4 regions of the Nocardia lasii genome follow, and region 2 is predicted to be linked to each of the others. Evidence: riboswitches for the same ligand, from Rfam matches in the RefSeq annotation. Region 2 holds a riboswitch; each other region holds the start of a gene.
The links. Region 2 has a riboswitch for S-adenosylmethionine ahead of ACFP3H_RS13045 (amino acid ABC transporter permease). Riboswitches for the same ligand answer to the same signal wherever they lie in the genome.
Positions count from the first base shown of each region.

Region 1: linked by a shared signal. The riboswitch ahead of ACFP3H_RS00885 (bifunctional o-acetylhomoserine/o-acetylserine sulfhydrylase) and the one ahead of ACFP3H_RS13045 (amino acid ABC transporter permease) in region 2 are both predicted to bind S-adenosylmethionine.
Region 3: linked by a shared signal. The riboswitch ahead of ACFP3H_RS21080 (ABC transporter substrate-binding protein) and the one ahead of ACFP3H_RS13045 (amino acid ABC transporter permease) in region 2 are both predicted to bind S-adenosylmethionine.
Region 4: linked by a shared signal. The riboswitch ahead of ACFP3H_RS20565 (rhodanese-like domain-containing protein) and the one ahead of ACFP3H_RS13045 (amino acid ABC transporter permease) in region 2 are both predicted to bind S-adenosylmethionine.

Region 1 covers NZ_JBHSQN010000001.1:170,850-175,356, forward strand. The annotation lists gene ACFP3H_RS00875 (MFS transporter) at 1-1,054, opposite strand, end outside; gene ACFP3H_RS00880 (TetR family transcriptional regulator) at 1,190-1,903, shown strand; SAM riboswitch class IV at 1,968-2,078, shown strand; gene ACFP3H_RS00885 (bifunctional o-acetylhomoserine/o-acetylserine sulfhydrylase) at 2,161-3,477, shown strand; gene metX (homoserine O-acetyltransferase MetX) at 3,474-4,507, shown strand, end outside.
Region 2 covers NZ_JBHSQN010000008.1:87,873-92,379, reverse strand. The annotation lists gene ACFP3H_RS13055 (transporter substrate-binding domain-containing protein) at 1-327, opposite strand, end outside; gene ACFP3H_RS13050 (amino acid ABC transporter ATP-binding protein) at 371-1,132, opposite strand; gene ACFP3H_RS13045 (amino acid ABC transporter permease) at 1,129-2,100, opposite strand; SAM riboswitch class I at 2,209-2,303, opposite strand; gene ACFP3H_RS13040 (hypothetical protein) at 2,677-3,378, shown strand; gene ACFP3H_RS13035 (glycosyltransferase family 2 protein) at 3,392-4,507, opposite strand, start outside.
Region 3 covers NZ_JBHSQN010000014.1:108,179-112,685, forward strand. The annotation lists gene ACFP3H_RS21060 (hypothetical protein) at 1-514, shown strand, start outside; gene ACFP3H_RS21065 (DUF2191 domain-containing protein) at 607-819, shown strand; gene ACFP3H_RS21070 (MFS transporter) at 864-2,054, opposite strand; gene ACFP3H_RS21075 (FMN-dependent NADH-azoreductase) at 2,032-2,658, opposite strand; SAM riboswitch class IV at 2,868-2,982, shown strand; gene ACFP3H_RS21080 (ABC transporter substrate-binding protein) at 3,003-4,166, shown strand; gene ACFP3H_RS21085 (ABC transporter permease) at 4,166-4,507, shown strand, end outside.
Region 4 covers NZ_JBHSQN010000014.1:6,643-11,149, reverse strand. The annotation lists gene ACFP3H_RS20570 (O-succinylhomoserine sulfhydrylase) at 16-1,224, opposite strand; gene ACFP3H_RS20565 (rhodanese-like domain-containing protein) at 1,235-1,651, opposite strand; SAM riboswitch class IV at 1,669-1,787, opposite strand; gene ACFP3H_RS20560 (Rv0361 family membrane protein) at 1,833-2,291, opposite strand; gene ACFP3H_RS20555 (FAD-dependent oxidoreductase) at 2,471-3,859, shown strand; gene ACFP3H_RS20550 (amidohydrolase family protein) at 3,896-4,507, shown strand, end outside.

The DNA.
Region 1 (4,507 bases), on a different contig from region 2:
CGCCGAGCAGCGAGCCGACCACCATGAGCGGGCGCGGCCCGAAGCGGGGCATCAGGGTGCTGGTGATCGCCGCCGCGATCCCGATCCCGATCGGGAACGGCAGGAACGCGATGCCCGCCTTCAGCGGCGAGTAACCGAGGGTGATCTGGTAGTAGAAGCTGAGGAACAGGAACATCGCGAACATCGCGATCGGGATCAGCAGCGCCGCGATGAGCGCGCCGCCGCGATTGATCTCGCCCGGAATGCGCAGGGGCAGCAGCGGATTCGATGACCGCGCTTCGATGATCACGAACGCGACGAGCAGCGCGAACCCGGCGCCGAGCAGTGCGAGGGTGCTCGCGGCCAGCCAGCCGTGTTCGGCGGCGCGACTGAATCCGTAGACGATCGCGACCAGGCCGAAGGTCACCGTGACCGCGCCGGGCAGGTCGTAGCCACCGGTGCGCGGCGCCGGGATGTCGCGCACGATCACCGCCACCGCGCCGAGCACGGCGATCAGCGCGATCGGGGTGTTCATCAGCAGCGTCCACCGCCACGAGGCGAACTCGGTGAGCGCCCCGCCCACGATCAACCCGAACGCGATCCCCCCGGCGGTGATGCCGGCGAACACCGCGAACGCGCGCGCCCGTTCGTGCACGTCGGTGAAGATCACCGACAGCAGCGACAGGGCCGCGGGGGCGAGCAGCGCCGCGAACGCGCCCTGCAGGCCGCGTCCGACGAACAGCTGCGGCCCGGTCTGGGCGAGCCCGGCCAGTGCGGAGGCGGCCGCGAAACCGATCAGACCGATCAGGAAGATCCGGCGCCGGCCCAGGTAGTCGGCCATGCGGCCGCCGAGCAGCAACAGCCCGCCGAAGATCAGCGTGTAGGCGGTGATCGCCCACTGCTTGTCGCCCTCGCTGATGCCCAGATCGCGCTGGGCGTAGGGCAGGGCGATGGTGATCACGGTGGCGTCGAGCACCACCATCAACTGCGCCGCCGAGAGCACGAGCAGCGCCCACCAGCGAGTCGAACTCTGTTGGGAATCACCATGTTTCGTTTCCAGCTCGGTGTCGGTCACCGGTACTCCTCATCCGTCGATCAGCGTCGACTCATCCTGGCACCGCAAGACAATTGGCGTCAAGAGAAAAATGTCTGACTGCGCCAATTGGCTGGTTGGGACAGACAAATCGGACGGGCCGGTAGACTGACCCGCATGCTGGACTCGACCCCTCCGATCAGCGCCGACCGGACCGCCGAACCGGCCCCCGCGGCGCCACTGGGCCTGCGCGAACGCAAGAAACTCCAGACCAGGGCGGCCATCGTCACGGTCGGCCTCGACCTGTGCGAATCCCAGGGCTTCGACGCGACGACGGTCGAGCAGATCGCCGCGGGCGCCGACGTGTCCCCGCGCACCGTGAACCGGTACTTCGCGCTCAAGGAAGACATCGTGCTCGCCCCGATCGACGACTTCGGGACCTCGGTCGCCGAGGCGCTGCGCGGGTGGCCGCCGGGCAACGACCTGCAGGCCCTGTGCGGGGCCTACCTCGAGACGATCCAGGCCGAGGCGGGCGCCGACGGGGTGCGCTTCCTACGCCAGTTCCTGCAGATGCAGCGGATCATGCGCGCGAGTCAGGCGGTGAACGCGCGCGCGCTGGAATACGCCGAGAAGAAGAACGTGGCGGTGTGCGCGCAACTCGCCGAGCGCCTCGGCACCACGCCCGACGATTTCATGGTCAAGCTGGTGGCCGGGATCTGGCAGATGATGTGCCACATCTCGATGGCCGACACCGAGGCCGCGCTGGCCGAGGCGACCCCCGAAGCCGCCGTGCGAACGACCCGGCACGCGGTGCTGCGCGCCTATCACGGCCTGCGCCACGCCTGCGGCGCACCGGTGGACGACACACCCGGATTCGGCCTCGACGAGTGATCTCGGCGAGAAAATCCGGGGGAAGTTTCCGCGCGCGGGGAATGTCCGGTTAACATGACGGCAAGGTCATGAGTACCAGCGCCAAGCCCCGGCTCGCTGGTCGGCAACCCTCCAGCTGCGGTGGGGTGCTCCGGGTGATGACCGGGCTCTCGAAAGTCGAGAGCAAGCGCGCCCCGCAGGAGGACCCCATGTGTTGTTGTTCGTCGATCCGACCCATCTGACGAAATACCCCCGACGCACAAAACTGGAGTACTGACATGTCCGACTCTGTCCTGCCCGAGAACTGGTCCTTCGAGACCAAGCAGGTCCACGCCGGCCAGTCCCCCGACGCGAGCACCAACGCGCGGGCACTGCCGATCTACCAGACGACGTCCTATGTCTTCCGCGACACCGATCACGCCGCCGCGCTGTTCGGTCTCGCCGAGCCGGGCAACATCTACACCCGCATCATGAACCCCACCCAGGACGCGGTCGAGCAGCGGGTCGCCGCGCTCGAGGGCGGCGTCGCGGCGCTGCTGCTGGCCTCGGGCCAGGCCGCCGAGACCTACGCGATCCTGAACCTGGCCAGTGCGGGCGACCACATCGTGTCCAGCCCGCACCTCTACGGCGGCACCTACAACCTGTTCCACTACTCGCTGCCCAAGCTCGGCATCGAGGTCTCCTTCGTCGAGGATCCCGACGATCTGGCGCAGTGGCAGGCCGCCATCCGCCCGAACACCAAGGCGTTTTTCGGCGAGACCATCGCCAACCCGAGCAGCGCGGTGTTCGACATCCCCGGCGTGGCCGGTGTCGCGCACGAGAACGGCCTCCCGCTCATCGTCGACAACACCGTCGCCACCCCCTACCTGATCCAGCCGCTGGCCCACGGCGCCGACATCGTCGTGCACTCGGCCACCAAGTACCTCGGCGGCCACGGTGCGGCCGTGGCCGGGGTGATCGTCGACGGCGGCACCTTCGACTGGACCGTGCGCGACGCCGACGGCAAGCCCCGCTTCCCCGGTTTCACCGAGCCCGACCCCAGCTACAACGGGGTGGTGTTCGCCGATCTCGGCGCGCCCGCGTTCGCGCTCAAGGCCCGCGTGCAGCTGCTGCGCGACCTCGGCGCGGCCGTCTCGCCGTTCAACGCGTTCCTCATCGCCCAGGGCATCGAGACCCTGAGCCTGCGGGTGGAACGCCACGTCAGCAATGCCGAGGCCGTGGCGAAGTTCGTGGCCGAGCAGCCCGGCGTCGACGCGGTGCACTACGCGGGCCTCGAGTCCTCGCCGTGGCACGCGCGGGCCAAGGAGCTGGCGCCCAAGGGCGCGGGCGCGATCGTCTCGTTCGAGCTGGCCGGCGGGGTCGACGCGGGCAAGAAGTTCGTGGACGCGCTCAGCCTGCACAGCCATGTCGCTAACATCGGTGATGTGCGTTCCCTCGTGATTCACCCGGCGTCGACCACGCACTCGCAGTTGACGCCCGAAGAGCAGCTGGCCGCGGGCGTGAAGCCCGGTCTGGTCCGGCTCGCGGTGGGCATCGAGGGCATCGACGACATCCTGGCCGATCTGCGGGCCGGTTTCGCGGCGGCGACCACGTGACCGTGAGCACCGAATCGCCGATCGCCCGACCCGAGACCGGATTGGCCCTGTTGCCGCCGCCGGACGGTCGGGCCGGCGTGGTCGCCATCGGGGAGGTGGCGCTCGAGAACGGCGCCGTCATCCCCGATGTGCGACTGACGGTGCAACGGTGGGGTGAGCTCTCGCCCACGTTGGACAATGTGGTGCTCGTCGAACACGCGCTCACCGGCGACTCGCATGTCGTCGGTGGGCCCGACGGGGCACCCGGTTGGTGGGAGGGCATGGTCGGGCCCGGCGCGCCGATCGACACCGACGAGTGGTGTGTGATCGCCACGAACGTGCTCGGCGGCTGCAAGGGCAGCACCGGACCGTCCTCCCCCGCGCCCGACGGAAAGCCGTGGGGCGCACGGTTTCCTGATCTGACCATCCGCGATCAGGTCACGGCCGAAGCCCAACTGTTCGACGTGCTCGGCATCGAGCGCCTCGGCGCCGTGGTCGGCGGGTCGATGGGCGGCATGCGGGTGCTCGAGTGGATCATCGGGCAGCCCGACCGGGTCTCGGCGGCGCTGGTACTGGCCGTCGGCGCCCGCGCCACCGCCGATCAGATCGGCACCCAGACCACCCAGATGGCCGTGATCACCGCCGACCCCGACTGGCAGGGCGGCGACTATCACGGCACCGGACGCGCGCCGATGACCGGCATGGGCCTGGCACGGCGCATCGCGCACCTGACCTACCGCACCGAGAGCGAGCTCGACCACCGCTTCGCCAACCGCGCCCAGGGTGACGAGAACCCGTGGGCCGGTGGACGTTACGCGGTGCAGAGCTACCTCGAGCATCAGGCCGACAAGCTGGTCCAACGCTTCGACCCGGCCACCTACGTGCTGCTCAGCGAGGCGATGAACCGCCACGACGTGGGGCGCGGACGTGGCGGGGTGGCGGCCGCGCTGGCCTCGACGCCGGTGCCGGTCGTGGTGGGCGGGGTCGACTCGGATCGGTTGTACCCCTTGCACTCTCAGGCCGAACTGGCTCAGGGGCTGCCCGGGTGCGC
Region 2 (4,507 bases):
TTTCAGCCCGAGGACATCGGCCACCAGGGTGGCGAAGTCGATCTCGGATCCGACCACGGTCTTGTCGTCGGTGGCGTAGAAGCGCAGCGGCGGCGCGGCACCGGCGGCACCGGTCACCACCAGGGTGCCCCGGTCGCGGATGGCCTGGGGCACCTGCGCGGCGATCGCGTCGACCTTGGCGACGTGGACACGGTCCTTCTGCTCGGGCGAGAGATCGAAGGTGACATTGCCTGCCTCGACCGTGTTCGCGGCCTCGGGATCGGCGGTGCAGCCGGTGGTCAGCAGGGCTGCCGCCGCGACGATGCCGATCAGGGTGGAGAGCTTCATCAGTGTCGAAACCTGTTCGTGGAAGGGCTGTTCGGAAACGGGTTCAGCGCACGCGCGACAGGAAAGCCTGTGTGCGTGGATGTTCGGGGTGGTCGAGGACGGTGGCGGCGGGGCCCTGTTCGACGATGCGGCCCTCGTCGAGGAACACCACCGTGTCGGCGACCTCACGGGCGAAACCGATCTCGTGGGTGACGATCACCAGGGCGGTGCCGCTGTGCGCGAGATCGCGGATCACCGCGAGCACCTCGCCGACGAGTTCGGGGTCAAGGGCGGAGGTGGGCTCGTCGAACAGGATCAGTCGCGGGCGCAGGGCCAGCGCCCGCGCGATCGCCACGCGCTGCTGCTGGCCGCCGGACAGGCGGCGCGGGTAGGCGTCGACGAAATCGGCGAGGCCGACCCGGGCGAGCAGCTGCTTCGCCTCGGCGACAACCTCCGCCCGGGGCCGACGCTGGGCCGAGACCGGGGCGAGCACCACGTTGTCGAGCACGGTCAGGTGCGGGAACAGATTGAACTGCTGGAACACGAAACCGATCCGGCTGCGCTGGGTCCGCACCGCGTGATCGGGCAGCGGGCGCAGCACGTCGCCGCGCTGCCGGTAGCCGATGAGCTCACCGTCGATGTGCACGGTGCCCGCGTCCTGGGCCTCCAGATGGTTGAGCACCCGTAGCAGGGTGGACTTGCCGGAGCCGGACGGCCCGATCAGCGCCACCACCTCGCCCGCGCGCACGGCCAGGTCGACCCCGCGCAGCACCTCGGTGCCGTGGAAGGACTTGCGGATTCCGCGGGCACGCACCGCTGCGGTCATCGGGTGGCTCCTCGGGGTGCGGCGGCGATCTCGGTCACCTTGGTGCGCACGCGCTGCCACGGTGTCGGCGGCAGCTGACGCTGCGCGCCCTTGGCGTAGTGGCGTTCGATGTAGTACTGGGCGATCGACAGGGCGGTGGTGAGCACGATGTACCAGACCGTGGCCACCATCAGCAGCGGCACCACCCGGCCGTTGCGACCGAAGATCACCTGGACCTGGTAGAACAGCTCGGCGATCGCCATCACCGACACGATCGAGGTGCCCTTGAACAGGCTGATCACCTCGTTGGCCGCGTTGGGCAGGATCGAGCGCATCGCCTGCGGCAACACGATCGTGCGGAACTGACGCCAGCGCGGAATGCCAAGCGCCGCAGCGGCTTCCAGTTGGCCGCCGTCCACCGAGAGCAGACCCGCGCGGATCAGTTCGGCCGAATACGCCGCCTGGTGCAGGGCCAGGCCGATCACCGCGGCGGTGAAACCGCTGATCACGCCGTTGACGCCGAAGTCGAAGAAGGCCGGTCCGAACGGAATACCCACGGACAAGCGGGGATACAGGTAGGCGATGTTGAACCAGAACAGCAGCTGCACGATCAGCGGAATCGACCGGAACGCCCAGATGTAGGTCCAGGCGATCACCCGCAGCACCGGGTTGTCGGAGACCCGCCCGATGGCCAGCAGCGTGCCGAGCGCGAAACCGAGCGCGGTACCCCACAGGGTCAGCTCGATGGTCACCCACAGCGCCGACATCACCGATTTGGCGGTGAAGTACTGGGCGAAGGTGCCCCAGTCCCACCCCGGATTGGTGATCAGGCCGTGCGCGAACTGGGCCACCAGCAGCAGGGCGATGCCCGCGACGACCCAGCGCCACGGGTGCCGGGAACCGGCGATGCGGGGCAGGTTCTCGGCGGCGGTCGCGCGCGGTGGCGGTGCGGGCGCGGTGTCGGCGCCGGTGACGGCGGACGCGGTCATGGGAGTCCTTCGAAAACAGTGGAACGAGGTGCGGTGACCTCCACCCGGCCAGGGCGGGTGCGCGAGCTGGCGGCGCTCAGGCCGGACAGGACATCAGCACGAATATCTCCTCCATCGGTCCCGGCGGAAGCACCCACACCCCGGGACGGGGCGGGTTGCTGCGACGTCGTCGAGCCAGGTCTCTCGGTCGCTCTGGATGGTTGTGCTCGACGGTTGCGGCCCGAGCTGAATCAGCATGTGGCATAGGCGCTACCGCACGCAACGGTAGAAATCAGCGTGAGCCCAGAGGTTGGACGCGGGGGATCGGCGGAGCACAATTGCCCCGATTCGGTGCGGTCAGCGACTCGCGGGCGGGCGAGGGGGACGCTGACGAGAGTGGGTCGAGTCGTGTCCCGGGGGCGGCGGGCCGGGTGGGGGCGAGCGGATTCGGGTCGGTGCGTCGTGGGGGAGCGCGGGGCTGGTCGGCGGGGTCGCTGAAAGGTTGCGACGCGCCGAATCGAGGGTTACTTCACCTGCGTCGAAATTCGGGTGGCGCGCGGTAGCGTCGGCCTTCTCTGCGTCGATGAGGAGTCCGCCGTGTTCGTGTCACGTCGTTCCATCACCCTGACGGCCTGCGCCGCCGCGCTGCTGCTGAGCGCGCCCACCGTCGCGGCCGCCCCGGCACCGCCCGCGGTCACCAGGGACACACCGGCCGTCGCGCCCACCGCCGGGCCCGGTGACCTGCTCACCGCCTACCAGACCGTCGTCGAGACCCTCGAAGCCCTCGGCATCCAGCCGTTCCTGTATCCCACCGCCGCGCTGAACTGCTCCGCCGACGGACCCGGCATCGTCCCCGCCGTCGCGGGCGCGGTCCCCGGCCCGTGGCCCGCCACCGCCCTGCCGCTGCCCGGTCTCGACCTCACCGCCGTGAAATCCGGGCAGACCCTGTTCACCTTCCTGCCCTACGGCATGGCCCCCGACACCGCCGCCACGAATACCGCGGGCATGCAGGTGGCCTGGCTCAACATCAGCAACGGCCGCAGCGGCATGGCCTCGATGGGTCCGATCGGCGACATCGTCGCCGCGATGGTCCCGCCCGAGGTCCCCGTCCAACTCCGCCCGATGGCCGAGGCCGCCATCCGCGACTTCCTCCTGGCCGCCATCCCCGTCGGCGGCGTCCGCGCGGTCCCGGTCGACACCGGCCACGGCACCGTCCTGGCCGCCGTCTTCGGCACCGCCGACAACGCGGGCCGCTCCTGCTTCTTCTTCCCGACCGTCGGCATCATCGACGTCCCCTGATCCGGATGCTCGGTCAGCGGGTCGCGGTCCGGCTCGTGTCGTGGTCGGACGGTGTACCCACCAGCGGGCGCTGCTTCCAACGGAGTCGGCCGGTGCGGTGGCGGTGGTGGGAGCGGGCCCAGAGGGCGAGGTAGTGGGCGGTGGCCAGGGGGTGCGCCAGTGCCGAGGCGAGGTCGGAAGTGGTGGGGGCGCGGTGGGTTTCGATGGTGCGGGCGGTGAGGCGGCTGGTGACGGCGGCCGCGTAGCCGAGCAGGCCGAGGCGGCGGGTGCTGCCCCGGCCGAAGAGGGCGGCCAGCGGGGGCACCCAATACGTCAGGGCGACAACGGTTCCGAGGGCGGCGCCGGTGTCGAGGCGGCCGCCGTAGGCCGACCACAGCCAGCGGGTGTAGCCGTCGGCGAGTTGGGTCGCGTCGGTGTACATCCGGGTGCGGGCGGCCGAGCCCGCGGTGACCAGGGCGGTGTGGTGTCCGGCGCGGCGCAGGGCGCGGGCCAGGTCGAGATCCTCTGTGGCACTGGCCGCTACGGCCGTGTGTCCACCGGCCGCGCGATACGCCTGCGCGTCGACGGCGAGGAACTGGCCGCAGGCCACGGCGGTGGAGGGGCGCAGGCTGCGGTTGGCGGGGCCGATCGGCAGGGTGGAAGCCCACGACCAGGCCAGCAGCGGCTGCATGAGGCGCTCGGCGGGCGAACCGGCGTCCTGGACGGGCCACACCGACACCAGTCCCGCACCGCGCCTACGCAATTCGGTGACCGCCGCCGCGATGGCGTGGGGTGCAAGGCGCACATCGGCGTCGACGAAGACCAGCGCGGGGGTGTCGGCGTGCGCGGCCAGGCGCACACACGCGGCGGCCTTGCCGGTCCAGCCGGGATCGGGGGTGGTGCTGGTCCGCAGCACGGTGAAACGGAGGTCGTCGTCGACGGCGGCCGTGGCGGCCTCGTAGGTGCCGTCGGTCGAGTCGTCGTCGAGGATCAGCACGCGCAGCCGGGGCACGCCGGTCTGGGCGCGCAGGTCGGCGATCAGCGCGGGCAGGCGGTCGGCTTCGTCGCGGGCCGGAACGCACACGGTCACCGGTTCGAGCACGCCGGTCACGCCGCGCGACAGCGCCCGCACGGTGACCAGGTTGTAGGC
Region 3 (4,507 bases), on a different contig from region 2:
CGCGGCCGAGGTGACCCGCCCCAGCTACCCCTTCCACGAGGTACCGATCCCCGACCTGCGCGTCGAGGACGGCCGCAAACTCACCGAACCGGTCACCCTCGGCCAGTGGCTGCAAGCCCGCGGCACGGTGGAGGTATCCCTCAGCGACGACGAACGCGCAGCCCATTTCGCCTTCGACTTCACCGGCCTGATCCCCGACTCCCTCTACACCGTGATGTCCCTGCGCTCCCGCGACCTGGACCCCGAGTCCCCCACCCGCCCAGGCCCGCTCGGTGTCCCGAACGTCTTCACCACCGCCACCGACGGCACCGCCACCTACCGAGCCACCCTCCCCAACCCCTTCCCCGCCCCCACCACCCCCGACGCCAACCGCATCATCAGCGTCGTAGTCCTCTGGCAGAGCTACCAACAGAACTACGGCGGCGCCATCGGCCACTTCGGACTCGGCGGCGACATCCACGCCCAACTCAAACCCCCCACCCCCACCTTCGAAGACTTCACCACCCGCCCCTGAACCCCGACAACAGACAGCCCCCGCCCCTTTCCCCGGCGGGGGCCTTTCTGCGTTACGCGGCGGCGTACAGGTGTACAGAGGTGGACATGAAGATGCTGAGGACATCCCTCGAGATCGACGTGGACGCGCTGGCAGCCGCAGCGGAAGTACTCGGGACGAAGTCGGAGAACGACACCGTCAACGCTGCCCTGCGCGAAGTGAGCGCCCGCCTGGAACGCCTTCGCGCACTGTCGAAGCTGAGTGAGATGGCGGACGCGGGCGACTTCGACGAGTTCCTGGGCAACAAGTCCGCCTACCGCCGATGAACCGATGGAAACCGGGCCCCACTGTGCGGTGACGGCCCGGTGGGTCAGGGGGTGGGGGTCTTGGTGGAGGCGAAAGCCAGGGTGGCGCCGGTTAGGGCGAGGGTGGCGATGGTTAGGGAGACGGTGGGGAAGCCGTGGTGGGCTACCAGGTTGGTTAGTTGGGGGCCTGCGCTGGCGCCGAGGAAGAGGGTGAAGGTGTAGAGGGCGGTGGCGGTGCCTCGGGCGGGGCCCGCGTGGGTGGCGATGGCTTGGACGGCGGCGGGGGCGGCTACCGCGATGGCGGCGACGAAGACGAAAAGCCAGGTGGCGACCCAGATTCCGCCGAGTGGTACGGCGGCGATCGCGGCGGTGGCGCCCGCGACGGTGAGGGCGGTGATCAGGCGTCGTTCGGGGTTGATCGTGGCGAGGCGGGTGGCCAGCAGGGGGATGGCGATCATCGCGGGGATGGCGCTGGCGCGCAGGGCGAGCAGGGCCGCGCTACTGGTGCCGACGCCGTCGGGCGGTGCGAGTTGCACGCCGGTGTAGATCCCGACGAAGGAGCCGAGGATCGCCAGGCAGCTGGCGTAGAGCAGGGCCAATCGTGGGACGCGCAGCAAGGCGGCGAACGCGGTGAAGGCCGAGCCCGCCGAGGCATTCCGATCGGCGCCGGGTTCGAGTACCACGAGCGACACCAGCGCCGAGATCGCGAACGCCACCGCCCCCGCCACGAACACCGCCCGCCACCCGAAGGCGTCGTCGACGAGCTGGGCCAGCACCTGCGCGATCACGCCTGCGCCGAGAAACGAGCTGGTCAGACACGTCAGTGCCAGGACTCGACGCCGCGGTGCGATGCGTTCGGCCAGGTAGGCGAACGCGGCGGGCGCGAAGAAGGAAGCCGTCAGGCCCTGTACCACCCGCGCGGCGAGCCCGGCGCTCAGACTCGGCGCCGCGATCACCACAAGGGTGGACAAGGTTGTCGCCGCCAGGCCCCCGACGATCACCGGGCGACGACCCCACCGGTCCGAGAGCGGGCCGGTGACCAGGAACCCGGCGCCGTAGGCGAGCCCGAACGCAGTCGTTGTCCAGGTGGCCGCGGCGCGGGAGGTGCCCCACTCCGCGGCCAGATCGCCGAGCACCGGCAGCACCACGTAGAGCTGGCCGACGACGAGAATCCCTACGGCACAGATCGTCGCGACTGTTCTCCCCGTCGGCGCCCACCCCCGCTCCGCCGTCTCAGTAGTCGCCGGCGAGCTCACGCGCTCGCTCCTGCGCCGCGGCGAACCCGACCTGCGGGTCCTCGGTGAGCACGGTCGGCGCGAGCCGCAGTTCCGCGACGTCCTTCACGCCGACGAAGCGCAGCCAGTCGTGCACGTAGGGGGTGGCGTAGTCGCTGCCGAACTCGATCGGCACGCCCGGCTGGTGCACGCCCGCGGTGAACACGGTGACCGCGCGCTTGCCCTCGAGCAGGCCGCTGTAGCCGAGTTCGGGGTCGAAACCGAACGCCCAGCCGGGCTGGGTGACGATGTCGATGTACTGCTTGAGGATGTAGGGCAGCCCGTGGTTCCAGATCGGCAGGTTGAGCACGTAGAGGTCGGCGGCGGCGAACCGGTCGAACACCGCGCGCGCCCGCTCCCAGGCGGCGACCTGTTCGGGGGTCTGCTCGGAGCCGGTGAACACCGCCAGTTTGGCGGCGGCGGCGTGCGTGCCGAAGTCGGGTAGGCCCGCCTCGAACAGGTCGAGGGTGTCGACCGTCAGATCGTGATCCTTCGTCGCGAGCGCTTCGATGAAAGTCGTTGCGATAGAGCGGGATTGGCTGAGTTCGCCACGTGCGGAAGCATTGATGTGCAGCAGAGTGGTCATGGACTAGAAGTACCGATCGGGGCCGTCGACGACAATGATTTGTCGCATCCTGCGCCGATCACCGCACCCGCCGCGACCGCGTTCTTTTGTCTCGAGCTGATCCCAACGACGTACGCGCGGATTGTCGCAGCTAGCCCGGTATCCGACTGCCCCGCAACCACATCGGGTACCCGGGGCACTGCCGAATCCGCTGCTACATTTCGCCCCACGGTCACGAGTATCAGCAGTTTCGAGCCCCGGCTCGCTGATCGGCAACCCTCGCTTGCGGTGGGGTGCCCCGGGTGACGACCAGGCGATATCGATCAGGTATCGCAAGCGCTGTATCCAAGAAGGAAAAACCAGCAATGAGCAAGTTCTCTCTCGGCTCGCGCCGTCGTGTCAAGATCGTGGCGGGCGCGCTGGCCGCGCTCACCGTGGCGGCCGCGGTGGTCGGGTGCAGTGATTCCGGCAGTGGCGAATCCGCTGACGGCCCGGTGTATTTCGGTGTCTCGGGTCCGAAGACCGGGCCCTCGGCCGAGTACGGTCGCCTGTGGCAGCAGGGCTTCGATCTGGCCTTGGAGGAGGTCAACGCGGCCGGTGGCATCAACGGGCGCAAGGTCGAGCTGAAGTGGGAGGACTCCCAGTCCGACCCCAAGCAGACCGTCCCGATCGCCACCAAGTTCGTCGACGACAAGTCCATCATCGCCGAGCTGGGCGATTTCTCCTCGCCCGCCTCGATCGCGGCCTCGCCGATCTACAACCGCGGCAAGCTCGTCCAGTACGGCTTCACCAACTCCGCGGTGGACTTCACCAAGGGCGGCGAGTACTCGTGGAGCCCCTCGATCACCCTGGATGTGTTCCAGGAGCGCAATGCCGAGTGGGTGTCGAAGAAGGCCAAGAAGGTCTCGGTCGTCTACCTCGAAACCGACTGGGGCAAGCAGGCTTTCACCTTCTTCGAGAAGTTCGCCAAGGAGAAGGGCGTGGAGATCGTCTACTCCTCGCCGATCCTGCCCGACTCCACCGATGTGAAGCCGATCCTGATCAAGGGCCGCGAGGCCAACCCCGAGGCGTTCGTGCACCTGGGCTACGGCCCCGACGGCGCGCTGGTGGTCAAGCAGCTGCGTGACGTGGGCTTCTCCGGTCAGTTCTTCGGTGGCCAGAACACCCCGCAGTTCATCTCGCTGGCCGGTGCGGCTGCCGAGGGCGACATCGTCAACGGCATCTTCAGCCCCTCGGACCCCGACCCCAAGGTCCAGGACTTCGTCACCAAGTTCCGTAAGAAGTTCAACACCGATCCCGGCGACTTCAACGTCTACGCCTACGACGCGATCAATGTGCTCGTCCAGGCCGCGAAGAAGGGCGGCGCGACGCGCGAGGGCATCCTCGAGGGACTGAAGACCGAGACCCAGTTCACCGGAATCGGTTTGGGCACTTTCGCTTTCCATCAGGAGACGCGTCGCCCCAAGGGCGTGTCCCCGCGCGAGCTGGTGCTGAAGGAAGGCAAGTTCGTGCCGACCGGCAACCGCTGATGTTCGACACGCTCATCGCAGGTGTGGTCCACGGCAACGCGTACGCGCTGCTTGCCGTGGGCATCACCCTCATCTTCGGCGTCACCAACGTCATCAACTTCGCGCACGGCGCGGTGTTCGCCCTCGGTTCCATTCTCGGCTGGTGGCTGATCGCCGAGCAGGGCTTCCCGCTGTGGCTGACCATCGTGCTGGTGGTCGCGGCCACCGCCATCGTCGGCATCCTCATCGACCTGCTGGCGGTGCATCCGCTGCGCAAGGCACCGGCCATCGCGGCGCTGTTGGCGACGGTGGCGGCCGGGTTGATCATCGAGAACCTGACCCAGATCGTCTTCGGTCCCGAC
Region 4 (4,507 bases), on a different contig from region 2:
TGATTTCGGTGGGTGCTAGCTCAGGGCGTGGTCGAGGTCGCCGAGGAGGTCCTCTAGGTCTTCCAGGCCGACCGAGATGCGGACTACGCCGTCGGAGAGGCCGATGGAGGCTCGGCCTTCGGGGCCCATGGCTCGGTGGGTGGTGGTGGCGGGGTGGGTGATGAGGGTTTTGGCGTCGCCGAGGTTGTTGGAGATGTCGATGATGCGCAGGCGGTTGAGGACCTCGAAGGCACGTTTCTTGCCGTCGTCGCCCGCGAGTTCGAAGGTGACGACGGTGCCGCCGCCCGACATCTGCTCGGTGGCGAGGGCGTGTTGCGGATGTGATTCCAGGAAGGGGTATTTCACCCAGTTGACCGACTTGTTGGACTCCAGGAACTGGGCGACCCGCAGGGCCGACTCGGTGGAGTGGCGCACGCGCAACGGCATGGTTTCCAGGCCCTTGAGCAGGGTCCAGGCGTTGAAGGGGCTCAGGGCGGGGCCGGTGTGGCGCATCAGGTTCTTGACGGGGCCGTCGATGTAGTCCTGGGCGCCGAGGATGGCGCCGCCGAGCACGCGGCCCTGGCCGTCGATGTGCTTGGTGCCCGAGTAGACGACCACGTCGGCGCCGAGTTCGAAGCCGCGTTGCAGCAGCGGGGTGGCGAAGACGTTGTCCAGCACCACTTTCGCGCCCGCGGCGTGAGCCAGCTCGGAGACCTTGCGGACGTCGACGAGGGTCTGCATGGGGTTGGCGGGGGTTTCGAAGAAGACCGCCTTGGTGGGCACGGACAGGGCCTGCTCCCACTGCTCGAGGTCGTCACCGTCGACGAAGACGGTTTCGATGCCCCAGCGCGGCAGGATCTCGTTGCACACCACGAAGCACGAACCGAACAGGCTGCGCGCGGCGACGAGCCGGTCGCCCGCCTGCAGCAGCGCGCCCAGCGCGGTGAACACCGCGGACATGCCGGAGGCGGTGGCGAAAGCGGCCTCGGCGCCGTCGAGCAGGCGGATGCGCTCCTCGAACATGGCGACGGTGGGATTGCCGTAGCGGGAGTAGACGAAGTGCTCGACCTCGCCGGTGAAGGAGGCTTCGGCGGCCTCGGCGCTCTCGTAGACGAAACCCGAGGTCAGGTACAGCGCCTCGGAGGTCTCCTCGAAGCCGGAACGGCGCAGCCCGCCGCGCACGCCGAGCGTGGCGGGGCCGACGCCCTCGGGCAGTGGCTTGTCGAACGAACCACCGGTGATCATGCTTTTCTCCTTATGCCTGACGCCACGGCAGGCCGACCGCGCGCCAGCCCACGCTGCCACGCCGACCGAACGCGTCGGGGCCACCCTCGAAACCGTCGAGCACGTTGTAGGACGGGGCGAAACCGGCGGCGGTCGCCACGGTCGCGGCGCCGATGGAGCGCTGACCGGAGCGACACAGGAACACCACGGGGGCGTCGTCGGGGCGGCCCGCCAGGGCCCGCTCGAGCTGCGCGTCGAAGGCGGGATTGCGGGTGCCGGTGCCGTCGACCCATTCGATGAAATGGGCGGGGCGGTCGATCGAGCTGGTGTCGGGGATGCCGATGGCGGCCCACTCGCCCTCGGTGCGCACGTCGACCAGCACGGCGCCGGGGTGCTCGGTGAGCAGCTCCCACGCCTTCTCAGGGGTGATATCGCCGGCGTATGTCATGTCGATCCTCCTGCGTGAACCCGCTCTTGCCGTGCCGGAACTCCGGAACACACGGCCAGGTCGTCACCCGGAGCACCCCACCGCGGAGGAGGGTTGCCGACCAGCGAGCCGGGGCTTGTCGCTGGCACTCATGACCTTGCGATCTGAGATTGCCTCGCCACCGGTCACCGTGTCAAACGATTCAGAAATCGCAGACCAGCCACGCGCCGTCGACCCTGGTCAGTTTCCAGGTGTCGGTGGTGTCGGTGCCGTTGACGTCGATGGTGGCGTCGATTTTGGCGCGGTCGCCGTTGACGGTGGCGTCGGTGAAGCCCCTGCCGTCGATCGTGACGGTGGATTTCGGGCCGCCGAGGCGCTCGGCGAGGCCGGATTTCTCCTCGTCGAAGCCGGGGCAGGCGACGCCGGTGGGCGGACGCAGGTCGCTGCGGGAGCGGGCGTCGATATAGTTGGTGACGGCGGCCGCGAGTCGGTCGGCCTCTGTGACATTTTTCTCAGCGGGGGCGAGCAGTCCGCCCGCCACGATGCCGATGAGCACCAGGATCGCCACCGCCGCGGCGGCGACGAACGGGACGATGGAACGCTTGTCGGTCTGATCCACCACGATGGGTTTGTCATCCGAACCTGTTTGCTCCTCGTTCATGCTGTAATCCTGACAGACCCGAGCGGGCAGCTCCGACCGCGCGCCGGGTAGCGACAACACCGCAGATAGAATCGCCAGGATTGCGGTGGATGGCAGCTGCCAGTAAGCCGGTGAGTCGACTTAGCCTAAGCTAAGTCGACGCCGTCAAATCAGTTCTCGACCAAAGGGTGCGCGTAAAGATGACCGAACAGAGTGCAGCGACTCGCCCGCTTCGCATCGCGATCGTGGGTGCGGGACCGGCCGGTATCTACGCCGCCGACGCGTTGATGAAGTCCGATGCCGACGTGAGCATCGACCTCTACGAGCGCATGCCCGCGCCCTTCGGTCTGATCCGCTACGGCGTCGCCCCCGATCACCCGCGCATCAAGGGCATCATCACCGCCCTGCACAAGGTCCTCGACAAGGACCAGGTGCGCCTGCTCGGCAACATCGACTACGGCACCGACATCACCCTCGACGATCTGCGTCAGTTCTACGACGCGGTCATCTTCTCCACCGGCGCCAACGCCGACCGCGCCCTCGGCATCCCCGGCATCGAACTCGACGGTTCCTACGGTGCCGCCGACTTCGTGTCCTGGTACGACGGCCACCCGGACGTGCCGCGTAGCTGGCCCCTCGAGGCCGAGAAGGTCGCGGTGCTCGGTGTCGGCAACGTCGCCCTGGACGTGGCGCGCGTGCTGGCCAAGACCGGCGACGAACTGCTGCCGACCGAGATCCCGCCGAACGTCTACGAGGGACTCAAGGGCAACAAGGCCCTCGAGGTCCACGTGTTCGGCCGCCGCGGTCCCGCCCAGGCCAAGTTCACCCCGCTCGAGCTGCGCGAACTGGACCACTCGCCGACCATCGAGGTCATCGTCAACCCCGAGGACATCGACTACGACGAGGGCTCCGAGGCCGCGCGCCGCAACTCCAAGCAGGTCGACATGGTCGCCAACACCTTGGAGCAGTGGGCCATTCGCGACCACGGCGATCGCCCGCACAAGCTGTTCCTGCACTTCTTCGAGTCGCCCGCCGAGGTGCTCGGTGAGGACGGCAAGGTCGTCGGCCTGCGCACCGAGCGCACCCAGCTCGACGGCACCGGCAACGTCAAGGGGACCGGCAACTTCACCGACTGGGACATCCAGGCCGTGTACCGCGCCGTGGGCTACCTCTCGCAGAACGTCACCCAGCTGCCGTTCGACGATCAGGCGGGCACCGTGCCCAACGAGGCCGGTCGCGTGATCGCCGACGACACCGCCGAGGGCGAGGCCCGCTTCATGCCCGCCACCTACGTGACCGGCTGGATCAAGCGCGGCCCGGTCGGCCTGATCGGCCACACCAAGGGCGACGCCAACGAGACCATCGCCTGCCTGCTCGACGACGCCAAGGGCTTCGCCCCCGCGCCCAAGCCGGAGCTGGACGCCGTCACCGAGTTCCTCGAGGACAAGGGCATCCCGTTCACCACCTGGGCGGGCTGGTACCGCCTCGACGCCCACGAGCGCGCCCTGGGCGAGCCCGAGGGCCGTGAGCGCGTGAAGGTCGTCGAGCGCGAGGACATGCTCCGCGCGTCCGAGCCGAACAAGGCCTGAGCTGCCGCCACCATCGAGATAGGGCATTCTGTAACGGTGTTCGATGCCCACGTCCACATCATCGATCCGCGGTTTCCGCTGATCGAGAACGAAGGCTATCTGCCCGAGCCCTACGTGATCGATGACTATCGAAAGCGGATGGGGCACTTCGATGTTCGCGGCGGCGCTGTGGTCAGCGCGTCTTTCCAAGGCGCCGACCAGTCGTATCTGACAGCAGCGCTGGCCGCGCTCGGGGACGGGTGGGTCGGGGTCACCCGGCTCGCCCCCGATGCCACCGACGACGAGATCCTCGCCCTCGACCGGGCGGGGGTGCGGGCGTTGCGGTTCAATCTCAAGCGGGCCGCCGCCGACATCACCGAGATGACCCTGCAGGCCCTGCGCGCCAACGAACTGGCGGGCTGGCATGTGGAGCTCTACATCGACGGGCAGATGCTGGCGTCGTTGCAGCCGGTGATCTCGAAGCTGCCGTCGATCTCGATCGACCATCTCGGCATGTCGCAGGAGGGCTTGCCCTACCTGCTCGACCTGGTGGATCGGGGCGCCAAGGTGAAGGCGACCGGGTTCGGCCGGGTGGAGATGGATGTGGCCGAGACGCTGCGCCGGATCCACACGGTGAATCCGGGGGCGCTGATGTTCGGCAGCGACCTG